Regions from separate parts of the Streptomyces sp. NPDC111507 genome, predicted to be linked through region 1. Evidence: riboswitches for the same ligand, from Rfam matches in the RefSeq annotation. Region 1 holds a riboswitch; each other region holds the start of a gene.
What was found. A riboswitch is a leader RNA that binds a small molecule or an ion and turns the genes downstream of it on or off. The one in region 1 is predicted to bind cobalamin.
Positions count from the first base shown of each region.

Region 2: linked by a shared signal. The riboswitch ahead of ACZ7M2_RS00350 (cobalamin biosynthesis protein) and the one ahead of ACZ7M2_RS08445 (ribonucleoside-diphosphate reductase subunit alpha) in region 1 are both predicted to bind cobalamin.
Region 3: linked by a shared signal. The riboswitch ahead of ACZ7M2_RS28185 (ABC transporter substrate-binding protein) and the one ahead of ACZ7M2_RS08445 (ribonucleoside-diphosphate reductase subunit alpha) in region 1 are both predicted to bind cobalamin.
Region 4: linked by a shared signal. The riboswitch ahead of ACZ7M2_RS23280 (CbtB domain-containing protein) and the one ahead of ACZ7M2_RS08445 (ribonucleoside-diphosphate reductase subunit alpha) in region 1 are both predicted to bind cobalamin.

Region 1 covers NZ_JBVKBU010000002.1:205,515-210,847, forward strand. Annotated here, with positions in the region: gene mctP (monocarboxylate uptake permease MctP) at 1-1,132, shown strand, start outside; gene ACZ7M2_RS08440 (GNAT family N-acetyltransferase) at 1,287-1,799, shown strand; cobalamin riboswitch at 1,852-1,990, shown strand; gene ACZ7M2_RS08445 (ribonucleoside-diphosphate reductase subunit alpha) at 2,111-4,510, shown strand; gene ACZ7M2_RS08450 (ribonucleotide-diphosphate reductase subunit beta) at 4,510-5,333, shown strand, end outside.
Region 2 covers NZ_JBVKBU010000001.1:64,504-69,836, reverse strand. Annotated here, with positions in the region: gene ACZ7M2_RS00355 (cobyric acid synthase) at 1-916, opposite strand, end outside; gene ACZ7M2_RS00350 (cobalamin biosynthesis protein) at 913-1,869, opposite strand; cobalamin riboswitch at 1,971-2,111, opposite strand; gene ACZ7M2_RS00345 (hypothetical protein) at 2,223-2,447, opposite strand; gene ACZ7M2_RS00340 (inorganic phosphate transporter) at 2,460-3,713, opposite strand; gene ACZ7M2_RS00335 (lysozyme) at 3,926-4,678, opposite strand; gene ACZ7M2_RS00330 (class II aldolase/adducin family protein) at 4,875-5,333, shown strand, end outside.
Region 3 covers NZ_JBVKBU010000007.1:235,235-240,567, reverse strand. Annotated here, with positions in the region: gene ACZ7M2_RS28200 (hypothetical protein) at 1-12, opposite strand, end outside; gene ACZ7M2_RS28195 (acyltransferase family protein) at 199-1,227, shown strand; gene ACZ7M2_RS28190 (cytochrome P450) at 1,228-2,403, opposite strand; cobalamin riboswitch at 2,485-2,665, shown strand; gene ACZ7M2_RS28185 (ABC transporter substrate-binding protein) at 2,704-3,738, shown strand; gene ACZ7M2_RS28180 (FecCD family ABC transporter permease) at 3,750-4,763, shown strand; gene ACZ7M2_RS28175 (ABC transporter ATP-binding protein) at 4,760-5,333, shown strand, end outside.
Region 4 covers NZ_JBVKBU010000005.1:444,837-450,169, forward strand. Annotated here, with positions in the region: gene ACZ7M2_RS23265 (helix-turn-helix transcriptional regulator) at 1-946, opposite strand, end outside; gene ACZ7M2_RS23270 (VOC family protein) at 1,042-1,440, shown strand; gene ACZ7M2_RS23275 (CbtA family protein) at 1,568-2,320, opposite strand; gene ACZ7M2_RS23280 (CbtB domain-containing protein) at 2,344-2,565, opposite strand; cobalamin riboswitch at 2,601-2,749, opposite strand; gene ACZ7M2_RS23285 (MFS transporter) at 2,869-4,179, opposite strand; gene ACZ7M2_RS23290 (phytanoyl-CoA dioxygenase family protein) at 4,303-5,235, shown strand; gene ACZ7M2_RS23295 (GNAT family N-acetyltransferase) at 5,222-5,333, opposite strand, start outside.

The sequences.
Region 1 (5,333 bases):
GGGCGGCGGCGAGAACACGAACTGGTTCGTGAAGGACCTTCCGCTCCTCATCGCGTTCGGCGTGCTGGCCGCCTACACCTACTCCTCGGGGCTGCGCGCCCCCGCCCTGATCGCGTTCGTGAAGGACACCCTGATCTACATCGTGATCGCGGTGGCCATCATCTACATCCCGATCAAGCTGGGCGGGTTCGACGAGATCTTCAAGGCGGCGAGCGACAAGTACACGGCGGCGGGGGCGGGCGGGCTCGTGCCCGCCGAAGCGGGCCAGTGGACATACGCCACGCTCGCGCTCGGATCGGCGCTCGCGCTGTTCATGTACCCGCACTCGATCACGGCGACGCTCTCCAGCCGCAGCCGTGAGGTGATCCGCCGCAACACCACGATCCTTCCTCTCTACTCCCTGATGCTGGGGCTGCTCGCCCTGCTCGGGTTCATGGCGATCGCGGCCGGGGTCAAGGTCACCAACGGCCAGCTCGCCATCCCCCAGCTCTTCGAGAACATGTTCCCGGACTGGTTCGCGGGGGTGGCCTTCGCGGCGATCGGCATCGGAGCGCTCGTGCCGGCGGCCATCATGTCCATCGCGGCCGCGAACCTCTTCACCCGCAACATCTACAAGGACTTCATCAAGCCGGACGCGACCCCGCAGCAGGAGACCAGGGTCTCCAAGCTGGTGTCGCTGCTTGTGAAGGTGGGCGCGCTGGTCTTCGTCCTGACGATGGACAAGACGGTCGCGATCAACTTCCAGCTCCTGGGCGGCATCTGGATCCTCCAGACCTTCCCGGCGCTGGTCGGTGGCCTGTTCACCCGCTGGTTCCACCGCTGGGCGCTGCTCGGGGGCTGGGCGGTGGGCATGCTGTACGGCACGCTCGCCGCGTACGGGGTCGCCTCGCCGACCCAGAAGCACTTCGGCGGCAGTTCGAAGGAGATCCCGGGCATCGGGGAGATCGGCTACATCGGTCTGACGGCCTTCGTCCTGAACGCCGTGGTCAGCGTCGTCCTCACCTTCGCCCTCCGCGCCTTCAACGCGCCGGACGGCGTCGACGAGACGTCTCCGGAGGACTACACGGCGGATGCGGGTGACGCGGGCGTCGCGACGGAGCTGCCTCCGGCCACGGCGGGTTCCGCCCACTGAGCCCGGGGCTGCGCCCCCGTACCCCCGGTGGGTTCTTCGACTGCGGGTGAGCGGGTGCTTGGCGCGCAGCCGCGGAACCGCATCAACAACCCCCACGGGCCGTCGGACATAAATCCGGCGGCCCGTTCCCGCGCCCTGTTGCACACTCACCGGCATGGACATCCGCATCAGACACGCCCACCCCCACGAATACGACCGCATCGGCGAGATCACCGCACAGGCCTACCTCGGCGACGATCTGCTCGACTTCGGGGAGAGCGACGAGTACCTCGGCGAACTGCGAGACGTGGCGAAACGAGCCACCGCCGCGGAGGTCCTCGTCGCCGTGGACCACGACCACGACCACATCCTCGGCGCCGTGACCTTCGTACCGCGTGGCGGCCCCATGGCCGACATAGCCCGCCCCGGCGAAGCCGAGATCCGTATGCTCGCCGTCGCACGCGAGTCCCGCGGCCGAGGCGCCGGCGAGACCCTCGTCCGCGCCTGCGTCGACCACGCACGCGCCACCGCGGGCTGCGTACGCGTCGTGCTCTCCACCCAGCGCACCATGCACGCCGCCCACCGCATCTACGAACGCCTGGGCTTCACCCGCACCCCCGACCGCGACTGGAACCCGCTCCCGGAGCTCGACGACATCACTCTCCTCACCTACGAGTTGACACTCTGACACCGGCACGACACAACATCTGGTGGTGTCACCGCAGCCCGACACAAGATGTATGCTCATGCTCGCTGTCGTCGCAGGGGAATCCGGTGCAAATCCGGAACTGTCCCGCAACGGTGTACTTGTACGTGTTCGCACACCCGCGCCCACGTACTCGCGTCAGTCCGAGGACCTGCCGACAGCGCGCCCGGCCATCCGGCCCGGGTGCATGACGTCCGGGCCTCGCGGAATGGGCCGGTGGACGCGACGCCGTGTGCGCTCGTGAGCTGCCCTGCCCTCCGCCAGGCCCCGTGCCGAGCGAGGGAGAGCCCCAAGTGACCATCGCGCCAGCCGACCCGGCTTCAGCTACCGCTTTCGCACAGCAGGAGCGGAAGCAGGTCCCGGTGGAGACGGACGGTCCCGGTACCACGCTGCTGCGTACCCTGACCGACCTCACCGCCGACCTCCCCGGCGCCGACCCCGGCCGGGTCGCCGCCGCCACGCTGCGCGGCCGGTCCGCGCACGCGGACGACACGGAGCTGCGCGAACTGGCCACCGAGGCGGCCGCGGGCCTCATCTCCGAGGACCCCGTCTACTCCCGGCTCGCGGCCAGGCTGCTGACGATCAGCATCGCGGCGGAGGCCGCCTCGCAGGGCGTCACGTCCTTCTCCGGGTCGATCGCCGCGGGTCACCGCGAGGGCCTGATCGCCGACCGTACGGCGGAGTTCGTCCGGCTGCACACGGCCCGGCTGGACGCGCTGATCGACACCGACGGCGACGACCGCTTCGGCTACTTCGGCCTGCGCACCCTGCACAGCCGCTATCTGCTCCGGCACCCGATCACCCGCAAGGTCATCGAGACGCCCCAGCACTTCATGCTGCGCGTGGCGTCGGGCCTGGCCGAGGACGACACGAACCGGGCCCTGGACGAGGTCGCGGCGCTCTACGGGCTCATGAGCCGTCTCGACTACCTCCCCTCCTCCCCCACGCTGTTCAACTCCGGTACGCGGCACCCGCAGATGTCGTCCTGCTACCTCCTCGACTCCCCGCTGGACGAGCTGGACTCCCTCTACGACCGCTACCACCAGGTGGCCCGCCTCTCGAAGCACGCGGGCGGCATCGGTCTTTCCTACTCCCGGATCCGTTCGCGCGGTTCGCTGATCCGCGGTACGAACGGGCACTCCAACGGAATCGTCCCGTTCCTCAAGACCCTCGACGCCTCGGTCGCCGCGGTGAACCAGGGCGGCCGGCGCAAGGGCGCGGCCGCGGTCTACCTGGAGACCTGGCACTCCGACATCGAGGAGTTCCTGGAGCTGCGCGACAACACCGGTGAGGACGCCCGCCGTACGCACAACCTGAACCTCGCGCACTGGATCCCGGACGAGTTCATGCGCCGGGTCGACGCCGACGGGCAGTGGTCCCTCTTCTCGCCCTCCGACGTGCCCGAGCTGGTCGACCTGTGGGGCGACGAGTTCGACGCGGCGTACCGCGGGGCGGAGGCGGCCGGCCTCGCCAAGAAGACCATCCCGGCCCGTGACCTCTACGGCCGCATGATGCGCACCCTCGCGCAGACCGGCAACGGCTGGATGACCTTCAAGGACGCCGCCAACCGCACCGCCAACCAGACGGCGGAGCCGGGCCACACCGTCCACTCCTCGAACCTCTGCACCGAGATCCTGGAGGTCACGGACGACGGGGAGACGGCGGTCTGCAACCTCGGCTCGGTCAACCTCGGCGCCTTCGTGGTCGACGGGGACATCGACTGGGAGCGGCTGGACGAGACGGTCCGTACCGCCGTCACCTTCCTCGACCGTGTCGTCGACATCAACTTCTACCCGACCGAGCAGGCCGGCCGGTCGAACGCGAAGTGGCGGCCCGTCGGCCTCGGCGCGATGGGCCTGCAGGACGTCTTCTTCAAGCTGCGCGTCCCCTTCGACTCCCCGCAGGCCAAGGCCCTCTCCACCCGGATCGCCGAGCGAATCATGCTCGCCGCGTACGAGGCCTCGGCCGACCTCGCGGAGCGCAGCGGCCCGCTCCCGGCCTGGGAGAAGACCCGTACGGCCCGTGGCGTCCTGCACCCCGACCACTACGGCGTGGAGCTGACCTGGCCGGAGCGCTGGGCGGCCCTGCGGGAACGTATCGCCGCGGTCGGCATGCGCAACTCCCTCCTCCTCGCCATCGCGCCCACCGCCACCATCGCGTCCATCGCGGGTGTGTACGAGTGCATCGAGCCGCAGGTGTCCAACCTTTTCAAGCGCGAGACGCTCTCCGGTGAGTTCCTCCAGGTCAACTCCTACCTGGTGGACGAGCTGAAGAAGCTCGGCGTGTGGGACGCGCAGACCCGCGAGGCGCTGCGCGAGTCCAACGGTTCGGTGCAGGGCTTCACTTGGGTCCCGCAGGACGTCCGCGACCTGTACCGCACGGCCTGGGAGATCCCGCAGCGCGGCCTGATCGACATGGCCGCCGCCCGCACCCCGTTCCTGGACCAGGCCCAGTCCCTGAACCTCTTCCTGGAGACGCCGACCATCGGCAAGCTCTCCTCGATGTACGCGTACGCCTGGAAGTCGGGCCTGAAGACGACGTACTACCTGCGCTCCCGCCCGGCGACCCGTATCGCCCGTGCCGCCCAGGCGCAGGCCCAGCCCGCGAAGACCATCCCCGTGCAGGCGATCCCCGACGAGGACGCCGTCGCCTGCTCCCTTGAGAACCCCGAGTCCTGCGAGGCCTGCCAGTAATGAGCTCTACCGAAAAGAACCTGCTCGACCCGGGCTTCGAACTCACGCTCCGCCCCATGCGCTACCCGGACTTCTACGAGCGCTACCGGGACGCCATCAAGAACACCTGGACCGTGGAGGAGGTCGACCTCCACTCGGACGTGGCCGACCTCGCGAAGCTCTCGCAGGGTGAGCAGCACATGATCGGCCGGCTGGTCGCGTTCTTCGCGACGGGCGACTCGATCGTGTCGAACAATCTCGTGCTGACCCTCTACAAGCACATCAACTCCCCCGAGGCGCGCCTGTATCTCTCCAGGCAGCTGTTCGAGGAAGCGGTCCACGTCCAGTTCTATCTGACCCTGCTGGACACCTACCTTCCCGACCCGGAGGACCGCGCCGCCGCCTTCGACGCCGTCGAGAGCATCCCCTCGATCCGTGAGAAGGCCGAGTTCTGCTTCAAGTGGATGGACTCGGTGGAGAAGCTGGACCGTCTGGAGACCAAGGCGGACCGGCGTCGCTTCCTGCTCAACCTCATCTGCTTCGCCGCGTGCATCGAGGGCCTCTTCTTCTACGGCGCCTTCGCGTACGTCTACTGGTTCCGCAGCCGGGGTCTGCTGCACGGTCTCGCCACCGGCACCAACTGGGTGTTCCGCGACGAGACGATGCACATGTCCTTCGCCTTCGAAGTGGTGGACACCGTGCGCAAGGAGGAGCCGGAGCTCTTCGACGACCAGCTCCAGCAGCAGGTCACCGACATGCTGAGGGAGGCCGTCGAGGCCGAGCTGCAGTTCGCGCGCGACCTGTGCGGTGAGGGTCTGCCGGGCATGAACACCGACTCGATGCG
Region 2 (5,333 bases), on a different contig from region 1:
GGACGACGACGAGGTCGGCGTCGGCCAGCTCCTCGGCCCGGTCCACGAACCGCACGACGACACCCGGCTCGGCGGCCAGCGCGTCCAGGTCCGTGAAGTTGGACATCAGCGGGATCGCGCAGACGGCGACGCGCAGTACGTCCTCGCCGACGGGGGAGGTCACCTGGGACTCCCGGACCGCTCCCCGCAACGACACCCGCAGCCCGTCCTCCTCGTCGATGCCGAGGCCGTGCCGGAACGGCAGGACGCCGTACGTACGCCGTCCGGTGAGGCCGTGGAGCATGTCGAGCCCCGGCTCCAGCAGGGAGACGTCCCCCCTGAACTTGTTGACGAGGAACCCGGCGACGAACTCCTGGTCCTCGCGCGACAGCAGCGCGACCGTCCCGAAGAACGAGGCGAACACACCCCCGCGGTCGATGTCGCCGACGACGAGCACGGGCAGCCGCGCATTGCGCGCGATCCCCATGTTCACGATGTCGGTCCGCCGCAGATTGATCTCGGCAGGACTGCCGGCCCCCTCACAGATCACCGCGTCATACGTGCCCCGCAACTCGGCGAGACAGTCCAGCACGGTGGTGAGGAGGGCTTCCTGGCGCCCGCCGTGGTAGCCACGGGCCGTCATCTCACCCACGGGCCTGCCCATGAGGACGACCTGACTGCTCCGGTCGCTGCCCGGCTTGAGCAGCACGGGGTTCATGAGCGCGGTCGGCTCCACCCGGGCGGCCTGTGCCTGCATGGCCTGCGCGCGCCCGATCTCGGCGCCCTCGCGCGTCACGAACGAGTTGAGGGACATGTTCTGTGCCTTGAAGGGCGCGACCTTGACGTCCTGTCGCACCAGCCACCGGCAGATCCCGGCGGTCACGACGCTCTTGCCCGCGTCGGAGGTGGTCCCGGCGACGAGCAGCCCGCCGCTCATGACGTACGCCCCTTCCTGAGAAGCCTCTGTACGAGCAGCCGCCCGCCGGCGCTCACGCCGAGGGCGAGCCAGCCGACACGGCGTGACAGCCGTACGGCCCGCTCGATGTCGTCGACGTGCACGGCGCGCCCGGCGCCGTTGAGTTCGGGCCGGTGCTCGACGCGCCCGCCGTAGGAGAGGGTGCCGCCCAGGCGCACCCCGAGCGCCCCCGCGAACGAGGCCTCCACGGGCCCGGCGTTGGGGCTCGGATGCTTGACGGCGTCGGCGCGCCAGGCTCGCAGGGCCCCTCGTGGACTGTCACCCGCGAGAGCGGCGAGCACGGCGGTGAGACGAGCCCCCGGCCACCCGGCGACGTCGTCGAGCCGAGCCGAGGCCCACCCGTACCGCCGGTACCTGGTCGACCTGTGACCGACCATGGCGTCAAGGGTGTTGACGGCCCGAAAGCCCACGAGCCCCGGGACTCCGGCCACGGCACCCCACACCAGGGCGCCCACCACGGCGTCGGAGGTGTTCTCGGCGACGGACTCCACGACGGCGCGCGCGATGCCGTCGGCGTCGAGGGCCTGGGGATCCCGTCCGCACAGATGCGGCAGCCGCTCCCTGGCGATCTCGATCTCCCCGTCCGCGAGGGCGTCACCGATCGCCCGGGCCTCCCGCCCGAGTGTGGTGCCCCCGACGACGGCCCAGGTGGCGGCGGCCGTCAGCGCGAGGGACGCGGCACGTGAGGGGCGTACGGCGCGGGAAGCGACGGCGGCGAGTCCGGCGGCACCGCCCACACATACGGCGGTGTGCAGGGCGCCCCACCCGCGGTGGTCCCGCCACAGCACCCGCTCCAGGGCGCCCGCGGTCCGCCCGAACAGGGCGACCGGATGCCCCCGGCGGGGATCGCCGAGCAGCAGATCGCCGAGGAGGCCGGCGGCGGCGCCGTACGCGTAGACGCGATCGGCACGCACGGGGTCAGCCGACCGTCAGGTCGGGTGGAACCGTCGCTCGGGGGGCACTTGGGCAGCCGCGCATGGCGTTATGTCCTCACTCAGGGTGTCCACGCCCTGGTTCGACGAGACCGGCGGGGAGAGTTCCTGGCTCCCGGGGAGTTCCTTCCCCGGTCACAGTGGCGGGACCGCGCCGGATTCACACCGGCTTCCTCTTCTGTCGCCGTACTTGGCTCCGGCAGTCCACCACGGGTTGGAAGACCCGTCAACTTGCTGTTGACCTGCGCGGGGAGAGTGTGCGAAGGCCCACATACAGGTGGGGTGCGGGACGGTGATCCGTCCCGCACCCCACGCGAAGTGACGCCCGTTTTGGGTTACTTGCCGACGATCAGGAAGATGCCGTACGCCACCGCCGCGGCGCACGCCGCGAAGCAGACGTACGCGCCGGTGACCGCGAGGGTCGCGGAGCCGCCCTGGGCGGACGCGGACTCGCGCTTGGAGAGTCCGACGATGCCGAGGGTGAAGAGGCCGACGAGGCCGACGGTGGTCACGAGGCTGACTCCGAAGACGGAGCCGAGGGCTGCCCAGTCGATGTGCATGCTGTTCTGTCCTTACACCGTGGCCGGGCGGGTGGGCTCCGCGTCCGGGGACGGGATGGTGGTCTTCAGGTCGCCGGACAGGCCGCCGGTGACGGGGCCCGCGGGCGGCGGGGTGACGGCGGCGACCGCGGCGGTGACGACGCCCGCGGGTTCGGCGTCGACGTCGTCGACGTCGTTGACGTTGTCGACGGTGACCGGCTGGCGGCGGGAGAGCTTCCAGATAGTGCCGGCGCCGGCGACGAGCAGCGCGCCGGTGAGGACGATGCCCCAGGTGCCCTGCTTGGTGAGGAACTCGGCGGAGGCACCGGCCAGACCGGCGGCCGGCAGGGTCAGGCCCCAGGCGACGAACATCCGGGTCGCGGTCGACCAGCGGACCACGCCGCCCTTGCGGCCGAGGCCCGAGCCCATCACGGCGCCGGAGCAGACCTGGGTGGTGGAGAGGGAGAAGCCGATGTGGGAGGAGGCCAGGATGGCCGTCGCGGCGCTGGTCTGGGCGGCGAAGCCCTGCGGCGGCGCGAGGTCCGTGAGGCCCTTGCCCAGGGTGCGGATGATGCGCCAGCCGCCCAGGTAGGTGCCGAGCGCGATGGCCGTACCGGCCGAGACGATGACCCACAGCGGGGGGTTCGAGCCCGGGGCGATGACGCCGCCGGTGACCAGGGCGAGGGTGATGATGCCCATCGTCTTCTGGGCGTCGTTCGTGCCGTGCGCCAGGGAGACCAGGCCGGCGGAGGCGATCTGGCCGGCGCGGTACCCCTTGGCGGTCGCCTTCTCGTCGGCGCGGTTGCCGATCCGGTACGTCAGCCGGGTGGCCAGCGTCGCGGCGAGTCCGGCCACGATGGGCGCGGCGACCGCGGGGATCAGCACCTTGGTGACGACGGTCGAACCGTTCACCGACGACCAGCCGGCCGACATGACCGCGGCGCCGATCAGGCCGCCGAACAGTGCGTGGGAGGAACTGGAGGGCAGACCCAGAAGCCAGGTCAGCAGATTCCAGAGGATGGCGCCGACGAGCGCCGCGAAGATCACCTGGACGCGTATGCCCTCTTCGTTGATGATCCCGCCGGAGATCGTCTTGGCGACCTCCACGGAGAGGAACGCGCCGACGAGGTTCAGCACGGCGGACATGGCCACCGCCGTCTTGGGCTTCAGAGCGCCGGTCGAGATGGTGGTCGCCATCGCGTTGGCAGTGTCGTGGAAACCGTTCGTGAAATCGAACACGAGAGCGGTGACGATCACGATTCCGAGGAGGAGCGTGATGTGTTCCATTTACCCAGGCTTCTGTTTGACGTCAGTGGCAGGTGGACCGTAGGCAACCTGAGTGAACGGAAGATGAACTGGGGCGGGCGTTGGGGTGTACCAAACGGTGGACCGCCCCTCCGCTTGTGATGACCAGTGTGCGGGAGGGGCGGTCCGACGGTTTACCAGATGTTCGAACGGAGGCGGAATATCGGGTTCCGCCGGAGGTTGTTCGAGGGCTTCTAGCCCGCGGCGAACTGCTTGAGCCGGCTCATGGATCCGTTGAAGAGATTCTGGTCACCCGGGAGCGTGCCGTTGTTGTCGTACTGCCAGAACGTCCACGTCGACCAGCCGGCCGGCAACGCGCCCGTGTCCGCCGAGTCGTAGCGGGCGAGCCAGAGGGCGTGGTTCGCGGCGAAGGCGCCGCTGCCGCCGGTGCAGGTGTTCCACCAGTGGGTGGTCGTGTAGATGACGGGACGGCGGCCGGTCTCCCGTTCGAGTTCGTCACTGAACGCCTGGATCCAGCTCACGATCCTGGCCTTGCTCAGGCCGTAGCACTTGTGCTTCTTGTCGTACGGGTTGTACTCCATGTCGAGCGCGGGCGGCAGCGTCCAGCCGTCCGCGCGCCAGGCGCCGCCGTTGCGCACGAAGTACGCGGCCTGGGTGGCGCCGGACGACTTGTCCGGCACCGCGAAGTGGTAGGCGCCGCGCAGGATCCCCGCGTCGCGCGCTCCGTCGTACTGCCGGCCGAAGTACGGATTGCGATACGTGTGGGACTCGGTCGCCTTCACATAGACGAACCGGGCGCCCTTCGCTTTCGCGCTCTGCCAGTCGACGTTCTTCTGGTGCGAGGAGACGTCGTGGCCCTTGGGGTTGGCCGCCGCGGCGACCGGGGTCCCGGTGAGGACGGTCCCCGCGGCGGTGAGCGCCGCCACGGCGGCCGCCGCCGCGAGGACGCGGGCACGGCGAAGAAGTGGTTTGTGGTCACGAGCCATGTTTCCCCCCGGAATGGCGACGTGCGTGACAAATCCCCCAGAGGCTATTGGAAGATCGTTGAAAGCCCGTCGATCGCCAGCCAATCACCCGTGGAGGGCGATATGCGCTGCTATGTGCCCTTACGGACGCTTGTCTTCCGCCCTAAAGTGCCCTCACCGGCAGGGGGTTGACGTCCCTGCCTGGCAGGATCGCCACATGGCTGAGCAGCGGCGGGACGCACGGGAAGCGCGGGACGTGGGGGAGAGCGCGCGCGAGCGGGAGGTGGCGGCCGCGTGGGGCGAGCTCGTCGCGACGGCCCGCCGGACGGTGGCCGACGGGCTTGTCGTCGGTACGTCGGGCAACGTCTCCGTCCGGGTCGGCGACACGGTCCTGGTCACACCGACCGGAGTGCCCTACGACCGGCTCGGGCCCGAAGACGCCGTCGGAGTGGACCTCGAGGGCCGGCAAGTCCTCGGTTCGCTCGTTCCGACGAGCGAACTGCCGATGCACCTCGCGATCCACCGCGCCACCGACGCGCGGGCCGTCGTCCACACCCACGCCGCGCACGCGACGGCCGTCTCGACCCTCGTCCCCGAACTCCCCCTGATCCACTACATGGCGGGCGCCCTCGGCGGACCGGTCCGAGTTGCCCCCTATGCGACCTACGGCACCCCG
Region 3 (5,333 bases), on a different contig from region 1:
TTCGACACGCATACTTACCGGCTCCTCGGGGAAAACGCGTCGACGACAACCACCCCAAACATGCCCAGTTCAACACCCCAGTCCCCCAGCGAGCACCTCTCCTTGACCAACACAGGCGGTCCCATCGTGAGCAAGTCTTCCTTCGCCGAGCCGGAGCAATCCGAATCGCCGGTCCGATCGAAGACTGAACACCGCGAGGTGACCCATCCCGGTCCACTGCCGTCCCTCACCGGTCTGCGCTGGGTGGCGGCCCTTCTCGTCTTCTGCCTGCACACCCGCAACCTGGGCTACTTCAACGGGCAGGCCCGTCACTTCGCCGACTGGGGCTTCGGGGCGGGCTCCACCGGGGTCTCCTTCTTCTTTCTGCTCTCCGGCTTCGTCCTCGGCTGGTCCGCCCGCTCCGACGACCGCCCCACGGCCTTCTGGCGCCGCCGCTTCGCCCGCCTCTACCCCGTCCACCTGGTCACGGCCTGTATCGCGATGTTCGTCATGGGCATGGGCAAGCCGGCCGGCAGCGCGGCGAATCTGCTCCTCGTCCACTCCTGGTGGTACCCGTGGTGGCAGACACTCGACCCCGTCAGCTGGTCCCTCGCGTGCGAGGCGTTCTTCTACGCGACGTTCCCCGTGTTCGCCCTGCTGCTGCGGCACGCCGGTGCCCTCACCGCGACCGCGCTCGCCGGCGCGAGCGTCCTGACCGTGCTCATCCTGACCCGGGCGGACCTGGAGCTGGGTGTCGGCCGCACCCTGTACTCCTTCCCCGCCGCCCGGCTGCCGGAGTTCGTCCTCGGAGTCGCCGTCGCCCGCCTCGTGCTCCTCGGCCGCTGGCGCGGCCCCGGCCTGGAGGCGTCGGTGGCCCTGACGATCATCGGCTACTTCCTGGTCTCCCAGGTCGGCGGATCGTACGCCTGCGTCGCCTGCACCCTGGTCGGTTTCACCTGTCTGATCCCCGCGGCCGCCCTCGCCGACGTGCGCGGCCTGCCCAGCTTGTGGCGACATCCGGCCCTCGTCCGGCTGGGTGAACTCTCCTTCGCTTTCTACATGGTCCACCTGCTCGTGCTGCGCGCGGGACAGCACCTGTTCAAACCGTCGCCGATCGGCGCGATCAGCGCCTTCGCGGTGTCCCTGGCATTCGCCTGGCTCCTGTACGAGTACGTGGAGGTACCCGCCCGGCGATGGCTTCTGCGGCCCTTCCTGAGATCCCTGCGACGCACTCCGGTGTCACGCTGATCAGGCGGGACCGTCCCACAGCACATGCAGGGTGGGCGGCTTGCGGAAGACCAGCCCCTGCGGAGTGGCCGGTCGGGCCGGGTCGAGGCGCAGGGCGGGCAGGCGTTCGAGCAGGCGCTGAAGGGCGATACGGGTCTCCAGCCGGGCGAGGTGCGCGGCGATGCAGTAGTGCGGGCCGTGCGCGAAGGCCAGCTGGAGACGCGCGTTCTCGCGGCGGACGTCGAACCGATCGGGATCGGGGAAGACGGCCGGGTCGCGGTTGGCGCCGGCCAGAGAGACGGTGACCAGTTCACCCCGGCGGATCGTGGCCGGGCCGAGGACGGTGTCACGGGTGGCGTACCGGTCCACGACCGCCGCTCCGGGTTCGAGGCGCAGCGATTCCTCGATCGCGCCGTCCAGCAGGCCGTCGTCGTCACGGACGAGGGCGAGTTGGCCGGGGTGTCGCAGCAGGTGCAGCAGCGCGTTGGTGATCATCGCCTCGGTGGTCTCTATCCCGCCGAACATCAGCACCGCGGCGTTGGACGCCACTTCGGGCAGCGCCAGCCGCTCGGCGGCGGAGCCGAGGAGCGACGCCGCGCCCCGGTCGGCGACGGTGGCTTCGACGGCGGCCCTCAGCCGCGCGTACGCCTCGGCGCCCGCGGGTGCCGCCGCGTGTCCCGCGGTGATGTCCGAGACCGACCGCACGATGGAGTCGTACCAGGAGAGCACCGTGTCCGCGCTGGTGCCGACCAGCCCGAGCGCCTCGGTCACGACGGCGACGGCGAGCGGGCCGGCGAAGGCACGCCGCAGTTCGACGGCGCCCGCCGGTTGCAGCGCGGTGATGAGCCGGTCGGTCTCCCGCTCGATGAACGAGGCGAAGCCCTCGCGTACTTCCCTGGGGCGGAAGGGAGCGGTGAAGGGCTCCCGGTGGCGGGTGTGCTCGTCACCGTCCAGGGACAGCATGCTCGGGCCGACGACCTGTGCGGTGGAGAACCGAGGGTCGTCGACGGTGAAGGTCGCGGGGTCCCGCATCACGTTCAGCGCGAGATCACGGCGGGTCACCAGCCAGCCGTCCAGCTCGGGCAGCCAGGAAACGGGCTCGTGGGTACGCAGTCGCGCCAGGCGCGGATGCGGATCCGCGGCGAGTTCGGCGAGCGTGGTCGCGGCACCGAGCGGGAAGGAGCCGACGGCGCTCATCGCAAGCCTTGGCCGGGCACGGGGAATTGGATCACAACCAAGGCTAACAATCGTGCTGAAGCCGCGGCTGACGGGGGCGTGATAATTTGCCGGGGCCAGTCAAGGGAATCCGGTGCGAATCCGGAGCTGACGCGCAGCGGTAAGGGTGACGGGCGGGGCAACACGAAGCCACTGGACGGCGGTCATACGTGACCGGAGTCCGGGAAGGCGCCTCGTCCGGCCGATCCCGAGCCCGAAGACCTGCTGGCGGACCGTACGAACGGGCCCCGCGCCTGGGCCCTCGACGCCAGAGGATGTCCCGTGCCCGTTGCGCGCCCAGCCCACCACTGTGCCCTGCTCCTTTCCGGAGCCCTGTTGCTGACCGCTTGTGGCGGCGGCTCGTCCGCCGACGGAGACAAGTCGCCGAAATCCACCGGTGCGGTGTCGCTCGACAACTGCGGCCGGAAGGTCACGATCGCCTCGGCGCCGAAGCGGGCCGTGTCCCTGAACCAGGGCAGCACGGAGATCATGCTGTCCCTCGGCCTCGCCGACCGCATGGTGGGCACCGCCACCTGGACCGACCCGGTCATGAAGGGCCTGGAGAAGGCCAACGGGAAGGTGCCGCGGCTCGCGGACGACGCCCCCTCCTTCGAGAAGGTCCTCGACGCCGAACCCGACTTCGTCGCCGCCTCCTTCGCCTCCACACTGGCCAAGGGCGGTGTGGCTCCGCGCGAGAAGTTCGAGGAGCTGGGTGTGCCCACGTACCTCTCGCCCGCCGACTGCGAGGGCAAGGACAACAGCGGTGACGGCGATGGCGTGCGCACCGGGCCGCTGACCATGGAGGCGGTCTACGGCGAAGTACGCGACCTGGCCGCGGTCTTCGGCGTCGAGGAGCGCGGCGCCACACTCGTCGCGGACCTGAAGGCACGGGTGGCGAAGGCCACGGACGGGATCGACGCGTCCGGCACCACGGTCCTCTACTGGTTCGCCAACCAGGAAGCCCCGTACATGGGGGGCTGCTGCGGCGCCCCCGGCATCATCACCAACACCCTCGGCGCGAAGAACGTCTTCGCCGACACCAAGCAGGAATGGCCCCAGATCAACTGGGAGACCGTCGCCGACCGCGATCCCGACGTCCTGGTGATCGGTGACCTCACCCGCAGGTCGCAGACCGCCGAGACCGCCACGAAGAAGATCGAGTTCCTGGAGACCAATCCGGCCACCAAGAACATGGACGCGGTGAAGAACAAGCGGTACGTGCTGCTCAGCGGACAGGCGATGAATCCGACCATCCGCACGGTCGAAGGTGTCGAGAAGGTGGCCGCGGCGCTGCGCGAGTACGGGCTCGCCGGGTGACCACCGCCGCCATGACCTCCACCGTGGTGCGTGCGGCGGCCGGGCTCGCCGTGCTCGTCGCGTCCGTGGCGGTGGCCATCACCATCGGCCCCGCGGACATAGGCGTCGGGGAGGTCTGGTCCGCGGTGGCCTCCCACCTCGGTGGCCGGACCTCGGAGCTGTCCCCCATCCGCGACGGCATCGTGTGGAACCTGCGGTTGCCCCGCACCCTGCTCGCCGCGGTCTGCGGCGCCGGGCTCGCGGTGTGCGGGGCGGTCATGCAGTCCTTGCTGCGCAACCCGCTCGCCGACCCGTTCGTCCTCGGCGTCTCCTCCGGGGCCTCGACGGGGGCCGTCGTGGTCGTCGTGCTGGGCGCCGGCGGTGGAGCGCTGTCCGTCTCCGGGGGCGCGTTCGTGGGCGCGCTGTGCTCCTTCGCCCTGGTGCTGCTGCTCAGCCACACCCTCGGCGGCACGACCGATCGGGTGGTGCTCGCCGGGGTCGCCGCCATGCAGCTGTTCTCCGCGCTCACCTCCTTCGTCGTGATGACGGCGGCCGACGCCGAGACCACCCGGGGTGTCCTGTTCTGGCTGCTGGGCTCGCTCGGCGGAGCGGACTGGACCGATGTATGGCTGTGCGCGGCCGTCCTCGCGATCGTCCTGCTGGTCTGCCTCGGACACGCGCGCACACTCGACGCCTTCGCGTTCGGGCCGCAAGCGGCGGCCTCCCTCGGCGTCTCCGTGGCCCGTACCCGGCTGGTGCTCCTGTGCGGCACGGCGCTGCTGACCGCCGCGCTCGTCAGCGTGGCCGGCGCGATCGGCTTCGTGGGCCTCGTCCTGCCGCACGCCGCACGCGCCCTCGGCGGCCCCGGACACGCCCGGCTGCTGCCGGTGACCGCGCTCACCGGGGCGGTCTTCCTGGTCTGGGCCGACACCGTGGCCCGTACCGCACTCGACCCGCAGGAGGTGCCCGTGGGTGTGGTCACCTCGCTGATCGGTGTGCCCGGCTTCGTGCTGATCCTGTACCGCACCCGAAGGGTGAACCGATGACGCTCGGCGCCGACCGTGTCTCCCGCACCGCCGCCGGCCGGCTGATCCTGGACGGCGTCGACCTCACACCACTGCCTGGATCCGTCACCGGTCTGCTCGGCCCCAACGGCTCCGGCAAGTCCACCCTGCTGCGTCTGCTCGCCGGTGTCCTCACTCCCGCCTCCGGCGTCGTCACCCTCGACGGGCACCCGCTCGGCGACCTCGGCCGCCGGGCCATCGCCCGGCGCGTCGCCGTCGTCGAACAGCAGGTCGACACCCAGCTCGACCTGACCGTGCTCGACGTCGTACGTCTCGGCCGCATCCCCCACCGACGCGCCTGGTCGCCCTCGACTCCGGCCGACGAGAAGGCCGTTCGCACCGCGCTGGAGCGTGCGGACCTGACCGACAAGGCCGACCGCTCCTGGCACACGCTCTCGGGCGGCGAGCGCCAACGCGTCCACATCGCCCGGGCACTCGCGCAGGAACCACGCGAACTCCTCCTCGACGAGCCCACCAACCACCTCGACATCCAGCACCAGCTCGACCTGCTGGCCCTGATCGCGGAACTCCGCGTCACCAGCGTCGTCGCCC
Region 4 (5,333 bases), on a different contig from region 1:
CGACGAGATCGCGGAGCTCGTCAGGTCGCTCGATGACGAAGGGCAGATCGAGCGACGCGAGCACCGGAGGCAACCAGTCGAGCCGTTCCACACGCAACCGGACACGCGACCAGAGCTCGCCATCACCGTCCGCACGGCCCGCTGCCCGCTGCTCCTCGACGATCGCGAGGCTCGCCGGAAGCCGGACACGGATCTGCTCGGCCGTCCCCCGGATCCTCAGGATCACTTCGTGCCGGTACGGGGCCTCGGCGAACCCCGACAGAACGCGTCGCGCCGGATCGACTCCCGCGGGCGGCTCGAAGGAGCCGGGCAGGGACCTCGCGTCCGCGATGCGGTCGAGCCGGAACGTGCGGTCCTCACCGCTCTCGGGCTCCGCACCGGTTACGTACCACCGGCCCGAGTGGACGACGAGCCCGTACGGGTGCACCGTGCGGGCGCTGTGCCGGCCGTCTGCGGCGGTGTACCGGATCGAGATCGGCCGGCGATGGCGGATCGCGTCGGCGATCGAGAGCAGGACCGCGCTCTGCGGTGCGGCTGTCTCATCGGGCGGAGCGGTGAAGGCGAGGGAGTCGAGCACGGCGTCGAGTCGTCGGGCGAGGCGCTTGGGCAGGACCCGCCGGATCTTGGCCGTGGCCGTCTCCTGGGCGGTGCCCGTGGTCGTCGGCAGCCCGGCTCGGCGACCGGCGATCAGGCCGAGCAGCACGGCCAGCGCTTCGTCGTCGCCGAGCATGAGCGGAGGCATGCGGTGTCCGGGGGCGAGCCGGTACCCGCCGTAGCGGCCGCGCACCGATTCGACGGGCACGTCGAGGTCGACCAGGTGGTCCACGTACCGGCGCACGGTGCGTTCGTCGACGTCTAGCCGCTCGGCGAGTTCGGCGGCTGTCCTGGTGCCGCCCGACTGCAGGAGTTCCAGCAGGGTCAGCACGCGAGCTGTGGGCCTGGGCATGTTCAGAAGTGTGCCCGCAATACCGGGCGGAATGTGTCCGCTATCCCTCCTAGTCTCCGTGCGTACGCATCCCACCGAACGCACTGGAGATCATCGTGAACCTCGTCTCGATCCGCGTCATCACGGGCGATGTCGCACGCCTCGTCGACTTCTACGAGCGCGCGACCGGCACCCGGGCGAGCTGGTCCCACCAGGACTTCGCCGAGCTCAGGACGGCGTCGGCCACTCTCGCGATCGCCGGCGTCCGCACCGTGCCGCTGTTCGCGCCTGACGCCGCCCGTCCGTCCGACAACCGTTCCGTGATCATCGAGTTCCTCGTCGACGACGTGGACGGCGTGTACGAGAACCTGACCGGCTTCGTGGAGGACTTCGTCAACAAGCCCACCACCATGCCTTGGGGGAACCGTTCGCTGCTGTTCCGCGACCCCGACGGCAACCTCGTCAACTTCTTCACCCCCGTCAGCCCTGACGCCGTCAGGAAGTTCGCTTCCTGACCGCGCCGAGGGCGACCACTTCCAACGTCCACGGAACACGCCCCGACGGCAGGGGACTTACGAGACCGCGGAGAACGCGAGAGGCCCCCGGATGGTTCCGGGGGCCTGACTCGTGTGGTGGGTCGTGTCAGCTGGGGACGGCGACCCGTCCGCTCGCGGCGGCCTTCACCGGCTTGGGATTCAGCAACCGCTCGGCCAACTCGCCGAATACCAGGCCGAATCCGCCCCACAGGACGGTCTGGATGGCCAGTGCGGAGAGACGGAACCGCCACAGCAGGGCGGCCGGGAAGTCCTTCGGCACCTCGTTGATGACCGGCAGGAACGCGTACGCCAGACCGATCACGACGGCGAAAGCGGCCACCGCGCCAACGGTGGCGTACCAGGTGCCGATCCTGGGTGCCAGCCGCTTGCCCAGGATGGTGGCGGCGATCGCGAGGAGCACGCTGAGCACCATCATCAGGAAGTACAGGGTGGTCCGCTTGCCGATGGTGTCGGGGTTGCCGACCGACGGCGGGTTGGCCGGGTACTTCAGGAACGGCACGACGTACACGGCCATCAACGCGCAGCCGGACAGCAGCAGTGCGGTCGCCCGCGGGCTGAAGCGGCCGACGCGGCCGAGCGCGAAGGCGAAGGCGAGCGCGGCGATACCGCCGAAGGCGACGCCGTAGACCAGGACGCCGGTGGCGAGACCGGCGGTGGACTGCAGAGAGCGGGAGACGATCTCCATCTCGTGCTCGTGGGAGTGGGCTTCCTCGAAGCTGATCGCGCTGTCGACGTTCGGCTCACCGAGGAAGTAGGCGGCAACCAGGGCGAGCAGGCCGGCACCGAGGCCGGCCAGCATGCCCCGCACGAGCAGATTTCTTACCGTTGCGGAGTTCATGGCAGTGCTGCGGGTCCCCTCGGTCAGTGGCAGGGGAAGCCGAGAAGGTGGCGGGCGTCGTGTACCCACTCGTGGACGTCCGAGCCGGAAACGACGGAGGTGGCGCCCTGTTCGGCACCGACGAAGTACAGCAGGACGAGCATCAGAATGCCGAAGAAGACCGCCCACGGAGCAATCGCCTTGAGCGGCAGCTTCGCGGGAACGACGGGGGTGGTGGTTGTCGGCTGGGCGACGGTCTGCGCCATGGCAGGACCTCCTCGGGAGTTCGCGTCCCATCTCGGTGGTGCACTGGACGACGGCTACGGGTCTGACTCACAAGGGGTTCCAGCGGGCTGGAGCCTCTCGTTCACAGTGGCGCGACCGTGCCGGTTTCCCACCGGCTTCCGTCTTGCCGTCATCGATATCGCACCGACCGTACCGCGTGTCGGGTGCGGGGCCAAGACCGCGCCACCTGGCGTGATCTTCCTCTCGCACCCGGTGGCCGGTCCCCTGCGAACAGGGGGTCAGTGGTGGCGGAACCCAGCTGAGTTCGGGCCCCGGCCTCGCTCTCAGACCGAAGGGGACCGGTCCGCGTCCTGGGACTCGGGCGTGTCCGTCGTACGACCGAGCTTCTGTGCCTCCTCCAGCGTGCGAGCCCCGCGGAGAGGGGAGAACGTGAGCCAGAAGGAGACGACGAGGTAGGAGATCCCGACGGCCCACAGCGCCGTGCCGGGTGACAGGGCGTCGGCCAGGGCACCGCCGACGAGGGCTCCCAAGGGCAGCGTTCCCAGGGCGACAAGGCGGTAACTCGCGGTCACCGCGCCGATCTGGTGCTCCGGCGGAATGGCCTGTCGCAGGCTGACGGCGAACACGTTGAACAGGGCGACACCGAAGCCGTTCACCATCATGGCGACCGACGCGAGCACGGCGACGTACCCGCCGACCTGGCTGACGGCGGGTACGAGCAGCAGACCCACCGCGGCCAGCACCGCACCCAGGGCCAGCACACCGCCGACGGCCCACCGTTGAGTGAGCCGGGTGGCGCAGAGCGAACCGATCAGGGCCCCCACACTGCCGATGCCGGTGATCACGCCCACGACGGTGCCGCTCATGTCGAGATCACGCACGGCAAACACCAGGAAGACGGTCAGAAAGGCCTTCTCGTGCAGGTTCGACAGGCCGGCCTGAACACACAGGTCCCGGATCGGGCGCAAGGACCACGTGTAGCGGAGCCCGGAGCCGATCGCCTTCAGCGCCGACTCACGTGGCTGTTCGGGGGCCTTGACACCCCGCAGCAGCAGACCGCTCACGGCGGCACCGGCGGCGCACGCGGCGGCCACCGTCAGGGTCGGTGACACCCCCAACTGGCCGACGAGGAAGCCGGCCGCGGCGGGACCGGCGAGGGTGCTGACCGAATACGTCGCCTGGTGCAGGCCGTTGGCCGCGGCGATGGAGTTCAGCGGCAGGAGCCTGGGCAGCGTGGACTGGTAGGCGACTTCATAGAAGACGGTGGCGACACCGATCACGGCGGCGGCGACAACAAGTTGGCCGAAGTTCAGCCCGTCGGCCGCCTGGAACGCGGCGAGCACCGCAAGCGCGGCACCCTGGGCGACACTCGCGGTGACGAGGGTGCGGCGCGGCGGATACCGGTCGACCATGACCCCGGCGATCAGCGAGAGCACCACGACGGGGACGAACTGCACCGCCGAGACGAGTCCCACGCCCGTGCCGTCGGCATGGAGGTAGGTGACCGCGATCAAGGGTAGGAGAAAACTGGTCAGCTGTCCGCCGAAATGCGCCGACGTTTCTCCGAGCCAGATGTTGCGGAAGTCTTTGTTGTCCGCGATCAGGATTCGAATATCCTTGTCGAATATGGCCACCGCAACCCCCGGTCAAGTCTTCATGAAAAAAATCACGGCAACGCTAGCATGGCGCACCGTGGTCCGCTAGCGTGCGAGTGGATGTCGCTGTTGCACCCCATTCACGGTAACAGGAGTCGCGGAATGTACGACCATTCAGGACTTACCGCCGAGGAAGTCGAACTGCTCCCGTCCGAGGAAGATGTCCGGCTTTATTCGGAGCGTGGCTGGTATTTGTCCGAGAAGCTGCTCACCGACGCCGAAGTGGACGCCCTGACCGACGCGAGCGAGCGCTACTACGCAGGTCAGCGCGATCGGGAACTTCCGACACGGCCGGACCGGCTGGCCGACTGGACCCCCGCCGACGGAGATGTCCAACGCAACAACGACTACATCCACTACCAAGACGAAACGATGAGGAAAATCCTGAGGAAACCCATCGTCGGGGCGGTGGCCGCCCGCTTGGCGCAGACGCCTGGAATACGTGTCTTCCAGGCCACGCTGATCTACAAGCCACCCATCGCCGAGGAGAAGTCGAACATTGTCTCCTGGCACTTCGACAAGTATTTCTGGCCCACCTGCTCGTCGGACGAAATGCTCACCGCCTTCATTCCGTTCCACGACTGCACCGAGGAGTCGGGCACGATCACCATGGTGAACGGAAGCCATCGCTGGCGGCAGCGGCACGGCGCCGCCCGGCCGGTCGGTGATCCACGGGACGTGGGGCGCGACTATCTCCTGAACGGAGACGCGGAGCGAAACGGCGCCGTGGCCGAGAAGGTTCCGGTGCACATTCCCAAGGGACACATGACCTTCCACCACTGCCTTCTCTACCACGGCAGCGGCGCCAACCGCAGTCCGCGGCCGCGCCGGGCCATCTCGTTCCATCTCCAGGACGGGACGAACGCCTACCGCGACCACACCCTGTCCGACGGCCGTCAGGAGCCCTACAAACACGACTTCCTGGTCCGCAGGACTCCCGCCGGTCAACCGGACTACTCCGACCCGGAGTTCTGCCCGGTGCTGTGGCCCGTCCGCGAGCCCGACGGCCCGGAGGCCTCCCTCACAGGGAAGTGAATCGGGTCAGGTCCCACTCCTCCTCGCTCATGCCGGCGCCCGCCTCCTCACGGACCGCGTCAGCGAGAGCCTGGTCCGCCACCGTGTCCCGTCGCAGT